DNA from 2 places in the Bacillus sp. LR--39 genome. Region 2 is predicted to be linked to the other one. Evidence: a T-box and tRNA genes for the amino acid it is inferred to sense, from the RefSeq annotation. Region 2 holds a T-box; the other holds one or more tRNA genes.

Region 1 (3,404 bases), on a different contig from region 2:
TGAGTGCGACGGTTTTGGCGCCGATTGTTTTTGCGTATTTCAGCGCACCGGCCGCATACGGCGTGCGCCCGCTTGCCGCGATGGCGATCACGGTGTCTTCTGCGGTAAGCCCGATTGTTTTGAGATCGAGAGCGCCGGTTTCCTCGCTGTCTTCTATACCTTCAGCCGCTTGCAAAAAGGCGTCTGCTCCTCCGGCCATCAGACCGATGACGGAGTCGGGACTTACGCTGTATGTAGGCGGGCATTCAACCGCATCCAGTACACCGAGTCTGCCGCTTGTGCCCGCTCCCGCATAAATCAGCCTGCCGTTTCGCCGTAAGGACTGATGGGCGAATTGAACGGCAATCTGAATATCGGGCAGCACCTGCTGAACGGCTTCAGCCACTTTGAAATCCTCTTGGTTAATGATGCGGAGAATTTCCATCGTGTCTGCTTGATGGATTGAAGCGGTCTGCGGATTTCTGGTTTCTGTGGTCAATCTGTGAATGTTAAGCCGGTCTGTCATGATTGTACCCTCCCAAGTCGTTAATACTTGAAGTATATGGGCTTCTGAATATATGTTTCAAGAAAAATCGGCAGGAATGAGATAAGTAATCAAGCGCTTTCACAAAAAATGATGCAGAATGTGCTGTTCGCCGATGGGGCCGATCGTGCGACGGCCTTTATCAATAAAACCGGAAGACCGGTACAGGTTCTTTGCACGATGATTGCGATGGTTTACAGCAAGCACGATTTCATCACACCAAGGAAAGTAATTTGCGACAAAAGCGGGGAGCTGCAGCATCGCTTGTTTGGCATAACCTTTTCCCTGATGCGGCGCATGTAAGGACAGCGCACTCAGCAAAATGGCAGACACATTGTTCGAATACGGGGCAATGGTTTCTTTTGAGGTATGTAAAATGAAAAAACCGACGGGGCGGTCTTCTTTTAAAATGACTGTCGGGTAGCGATCCCGGATGACGAGAGCATGCGGCAGGACATCTATCGGCAGAGCTGTGAACTTTTTATCTTCTTCACTCAGCACAAACCCGTTCAGCCCGTCTGCATGCTCCGGTTTATAAAAGGACAGGGCCACATCCATGATATCTACTCTCCTTTTTTATAATTGATCCAATTCGTCTTCTGATAGAACACGGCAGCCTGCCCGTTTTAAAAGAGCGGAAGTGATGCCGTCTCCGATTATTTTTTTTCCTGAGAAAGTGCCGTCATAGATAAAGCTGCTGCCGCAGGACGGACTGTTTTCTTTAAGGATGACCGTTGCGGCGCCTATTTCTTTTGCGTATGCTAACGTTTTTTCCGCGCCGTCCATATATAAAGCCGTAACGTCTTCGCCTGATGCCGTTACGATTCTTGCTGTTCCGTTCAGCACGTCTTCGCCCGTACCGCCGATGATTTCCGCCGGTTCGCGGGGAGTGGTGAAGCCGCCCAAAAGTTCGGGGCAGACCATAACAGCTTTCTTTTCTTCTACGAGTCTGCGGATTTTTTCCGAAGCGGCGTGAGAGCCGTTATACCTGCATTCGATACCGCCGAGACAAGAGCTGACTAAGATCATCTGTGTCCATTCCCTTCAATATTTTGATACTTTCATCATAAATGAAATAAGAGAGGAGGGATGAGTTTTTCAGTTAAAAAACGAGTAAAAAAGTTTGAAAATAAAAAAAATAATTTTTCTCTTTACAAATGGGGTACAACCTGTATATAATAACTTTTGTCAGCTCGACGCGGACACAACGGCCCGTTGGTCAAGCGGTTAAGACACCGCCCTTTCACGGCGGTAACACGGGTTCGAATCCCGTACGGGTCATATGGAGGATTAGCTCAGCTGGGAGAGCATCTGCCTTACAAGCAGAGGGTCGGCGGTTCGAGCCCGTCATCCTCCACCATATTTGCCGGCCTAGCTCAATTGGTAGAGCAACTGACTTGTAATCAGTAGGTTGGGGGTTCAAGTCCTCTGGCCGGCACTGTTTTACAAAAAAATACGGAGGGGTAGCGAAGTGGCTAAACGCGGCGGACTGTAAATCCGCTCCCTCAGGGTTCGGCAGTTCGAATCTGCCCCCCTCCACCATTTTTGGGCTATAGCCAAGCGGTAAGGCAACGGACTTTGACTCCGTCATGCGTTGGTTCGAATCCAGCTAGCCCAGTCTCAGACACCTTTTGCATAAAGGTGTCTTTTTTTTATCAGCATTTTGCTTCAATTTCTGATTGTTCATCAGATATACTATTTTTAAGCTGCTGTTAAGGCAGTATATTCTGTATTTTTCATCTACACCCTGCCTGAAATTTGGTAAAATAAATGTAATAAAAAAATGAAACCTTTTAAAACAAACAACGTATAGATACAGACCGGTGAAGGGCAGAGGTAAGATAAAACATGGAAAACCTGATTAAAAAAAGAATCAAGCAAGTCAAAAAAGGCGATCAAAATGCGTTTGCAGAAATCGTTGACCTTTATAAAGATAAGATTTACCAGCTTTGCTACCGCATGCTCGGCAATGTTCACGAGGCGGAAGATATTGCGCAGGAAGCTTTTATCAGAGCGTATGTCAATATCGACAGTTTCGATATCAACAGAAAGTTCTCAACGTGGCTTTACAGAATTGCGACCAACCTGACCATTGACCGAATCCGCAAGAAAAAGCCTGATTACTATCTGGACGCAGAAGTAGCGGGAGCAGAAGGGCTGACGATGTATTCGCAGATCGCCGCGGACGGGGTTCTCCCTGAAGACGCCGTATTGTCATTGGAGCTGTCGGACACAATTCAGAAAAAGATTTTAAAGCTGCCTGACAAGTACAGAACGGTTATTGTATTAAAGTATATTGACGAACTCTCTTTAATTGAAATCGGGGAGATTCTGAATATCCCTGTCGGCACCGTCAAGACAAGGATACACAGAGGCAGAGAGGCTCTTAGAAAACAATTGAGGGATCTTTAAGTGGGGTGATGAAATGAGCTGTCCTGAACAGATTGTGCAGCTTATGCATAAGCATCTTGATGGAGATATCCTTCCTGAAGATGAAAACGTATTAAAACAACATTTGCAGTCATGCGGGAATTGCAAACGGCATTTTCATGAAATGGAGAAATCCGTAGCACTCGTCCGAAGCACATCGCATGTCACGGCCCCTGCTGATTTTACTGCCAAAGTTATGGCGAATCTTCCAAAAGAGAAAAAACGCGCTTCTGTAAAACGATGGATCAAAACTCATCCGATGATTGCAGCCGCAGCGGTTTTTGTGATTTTAATGGGCGGCGGTTTTTTCAACAGCTGGCATAATGACCACAATTTCAGTGTGTCCAAACAGCCGAACCTTGTCGTGCAGAATCACACGGTCACCGTCCCTGAAGGCGAGACTGTAAAGGGCGATGTCACAGTAAAAAACGGCAAGCTGTTCATTGAAGGA
Region 2 (3,404 bases):
GGCCTTTTGTCAGGTGCCTGCCTGAAATCAAAGCCATTTTCGTGTATGATAAGGGCATTCATTATTCTTCTCTCCTTTATGATTGATGAGAAAGATTTTACAGGCTGTATCAGCTGCAGTAAATAAATGAAAATTGATAGCCGGCTATCAATAAAAATCATAGCAAGAAGGTGCCCTTACATGGAAAGCGGAGACTTAAAGATTTTTCAGGCTGTCGCCCGCAAAGGAAGTATTTCAAAGGCGGCAGAAAGCCTGCATTATGTTCAATCAAATGTGACAAACCGGATTCAGCAGCTGGAACGGCAATTGCAAACACAGCTTTTTTACCGCACAAATCGGGGGATGACGCTGACGCCCGCAGGTGAAAACTTATTGAAAGACGCAGACAGAATCCTTCAATTGCTGCATGAGGCGCAAAAAACGGCGCAAGAGGCAGGCGATCCGAACGGCCCGCTTCGAATCGGTTCTCTTGAAACGGCGGCAGCCGTCCATCTCCCTCAATTTTTCACAGACTATTACAGCCGTTACCCGAAAGTACAGCTGTCTCTGTCAACGGGTGATACACATACCTTAGTGCAGCGCGTCTTACATTATGAGCTGGACGGCGCTTTTGTTTATGGTCCGGTCGAATACGAAGATCTTGAGCAAGTCGCTGTATTTCAAGAAGAATTGGTCTTGGTTTCAAATAAGCGGGAAGGCAGTTTGCAAGACTTGTTGCGAGATCCGATTCTGTATTTTGCCGCGGGCTGTTCGCACCGCCGCAAAATAAAAAACATACTGAAAGAAGAGGCAATGCCCGCACATAAAATCATTGAATTCGGTACGTTGGAAGCCATTATTGGGGCGGTGCAGGCGGGGATGGGGGTTTCCTTTCTGCCTGCATCAGCCGTCCGTTATTTTCAAAACAGGAAAAATCTTTTTCTTCATGAGCTTCCTGAACAGTTTCGGGATATGAATATATCATTCATCTACCGGAGTGATTTATTTTTGACATCGGCGTTTGAAGAACTGCTAAATGGATTAAAAGCATTACCGAACGGAAGATGAGAAAACAGGACAGCTGTGTACGCCAATTTTTTTCGTTCTGGTTTTTCTTAAAAAAACTTTCTTTTTCGGAAAATTTATGTATAATAAAAGAAAGTTTTTCGGATAAAGTATCTGCAATGATAAGGACATGAGACATTTTAACCGGCCATACAGAGAGGGAAGGCACGGCTGAGACCTTCCCGGCACGAAGAATGAGCTTACCGCCTTTTGAGCTGTATTGGTGAACGAAAGCAGCCGATACCGTATAGCCGCGTTACGGCAAAAATGAGCCGTCACTTGAAGTGGCGGGAATTTGGGTGGAACCGCGGGTCTGACACACACTCGTCCCTTCTTTTGGGATGAGTGTGTTTTTATGTTTATATAAGAAAAATGGCAATGATAAGGACATGAGACATTTTAACCGGCCATACAGAGAGGGAGGGCGCGGCTGAGACCTTCCCGGCACGAAGAATGAGCTTACCGCCTTTTGAGCTGTATCGGTGAACGAAAGCAGCCGATACCGTATAGCCGCGTTACGGCAAAAATGAGCCGTCACTTGAAGTGGCGGGAATTTGGGTGGAACCGCGGGTCTGACACACACTCGTCCCTTGCTTTGGGATGAGTGTGTTTTTTATTTTATTAAAAATAAAGGAGAGATCAGACCGTGAAGAAGCCACACATTGTGATTACTTTTCCTGATGGAAAACAAAAAAAATACCGGAAAGGCGTTACGTTAGAAGAGATCGCTCAATCAATCAGTCCGAGTCTGAAAAAGACGTCTGCCGCCGGAAAGGTAAACGGATCGTTATATGACCTTAGAAGAAGCATTCATAAGGATGCGGCGATTGAACTGTGCAGTTTTCAGTCTGAAGCGGGACTGGAAGTGATGAGACACACAGCAGCACACGTATTGGCGCAAGCGGTAAAACGTCTGTATCCGAAGGTTTGTTTAGGGATCGGACCCGTTATTGACAATGGCTTTTATTATGATTTTGATATGGATGAAACAATTACTGAAAAAGACCTGGCAGTCATTGAAAAAGAGATGAACCGAATCATTTCGGAAAATCCGGAAATTATCAGAGAAGAAATCTCCAGAGAAGAGGCAGAGCAGCTGTTTGCTCATGAACCGCTGAAGCTTGAGCTCTTAGCGGGTATTTCGCAGACTGATACAATCAGTATATACCGCCAGAGCGAATTCATTGATTTATGCCGGGGTCCGCACTTGGCGTCTGCCGGACAGATAAAAGCTTTTTCGCTCACTCATGTATCAGGGGCTTATTGGCGCGGCGACAGCAACCAAAAAATGCTCCAGCGCATCTATGGAAAAGCATTTTCCTCAGAAAAGGGGCTGAACAGACATTTTCAGGTGTTGAAAGAGGCGGAGATGAGAAATCATCGGAAATTGGGAGCGGAGTTACAACTTTTTATGTTTTCGGAAGAAGCGCCGGGTATGCCTTTTTATCTGGCGAACGGTCAGTTTATCCGAAACACGCTTGAATCATTTCTGCGTTCAAAGCAGGATGACTATGATTATCAGGAAGTGCGCACCCCTATGATGATGAACCAGCGTCTTTGGGAGCAATCCGGCCACTGGGATCATTATAAAGAGAATATGTATTTCTCAGAAGCTGATCATCAGCGCTTCGCGTTAAAGCCGATGAACTGCCCCGGCCACATGCTCATATTTAAAGAAAAGCTTCGTTCTTATCGTGATCTTCCGATTCGGATGGCTGAGTTCGGTCAGGTGCACCGTCACGAATTCAGCGGGGGGCTTAATGGCCTGCTCCGCGTCAGATCTTTTTGCCAGGATGACGCACACATTTTTGTAACGCAGGATCAGATCGAGAGTGAGATCGCTTCGGCGCTGCAGCTGATTCACGAGGTGTACACCGCATTTGGTTTTTCCTATGATATTGAGCTGTCAACAAGACCGGAAGATTACATGGGAAGCGAACACTTGTGCGACAGGGCTGAGAGCGCATTAGAAAAAGTATTAAAAGAACAGGGATATCGTTTTCGGTTTAATCGGGGAGATGGTGCATTTTATGGACCGAAAATTGATATTCATATAAAAGATGCGCTGAACCGGAGCCATCAATGCGCCACTGTCCAACTGGATTTTCAAATGCCGGAAAAATTTGATTTAACATATATTGATGAAAAAAACCAAAAAGTCCGTCCTGTTGTCATTCACCGGGCGGTATTCGGATCTCTCGACAGATTTCTCGGAATCATTACAGAACATTTCGGGGGAGCGTTCCCTTTATGGCTTGCACCGGTACAGGCAAAAATCATCCCAGTATCAAACACCGCACACCGGGACTGCGCAGAACAGGTGCACCTGCAAATGAAGAAAGCGGGTATCCGGGCTGAGC

What was found. A T-box is a leader RNA that pairs with one kind of tRNA and senses whether it is charged. The one in region 2 lies ahead of thrS (threonine--tRNA ligase), so its partner is inferred to be a tRNA-Thr.
Region 1: it has a tRNA-Thr gene. The T-box ahead of thrS (threonine--tRNA ligase) is inferred to sense a tRNA for this amino acid. The anticodon was not compared.

The regions. Positions count from the first base shown of each region.
Region 1 is NZ_JBSIOT010000003.1:392,054-395,457, reverse strand. It holds gene murQ (N-acetylmuramic acid 6-phosphate etherase) at 1-505, opposite strand, end outside; gene ACWHAR_RS16880 (GNAT family N-acetyltransferase) at 605-1,081, opposite strand; gene ACWHAR_RS16875 (DUF523 domain-containing protein) at 1,100-1,552, opposite strand; tRNA gene ACWHAR_RS16870 (tRNA-Glu) at 1,733-1,804, shown strand; tRNA gene ACWHAR_RS16865 (tRNA-Val) at 1,808-1,883, shown strand; tRNA gene ACWHAR_RS16860 (tRNA-Thr) at 1,889-1,961, shown strand; tRNA gene ACWHAR_RS16855 (tRNA-Tyr) at 1,981-2,065, shown strand; tRNA gene ACWHAR_RS16850 (tRNA-Gln) at 2,070-2,141, shown strand; gene sigW (RNA polymerase sigma factor SigW) at 2,372-2,935, shown strand; gene rsiW (anti-sigma-W factor RsiW) at 2,949-3,404, shown strand, end outside.
Region 2 is NZ_JBSIOT010000001.1:925,255-928,658, forward strand. It holds gene ACWHAR_RS04915 (zinc-binding dehydrogenase) at 1-62, opposite strand, end outside; gene ACWHAR_RS04920 (LysR family transcriptional regulator) at 181-1,047, shown strand; T-box leader at 1,414-1,638, shown strand; gene thrS (threonine--tRNA ligase) at 1,691-3,404, shown strand, end outside.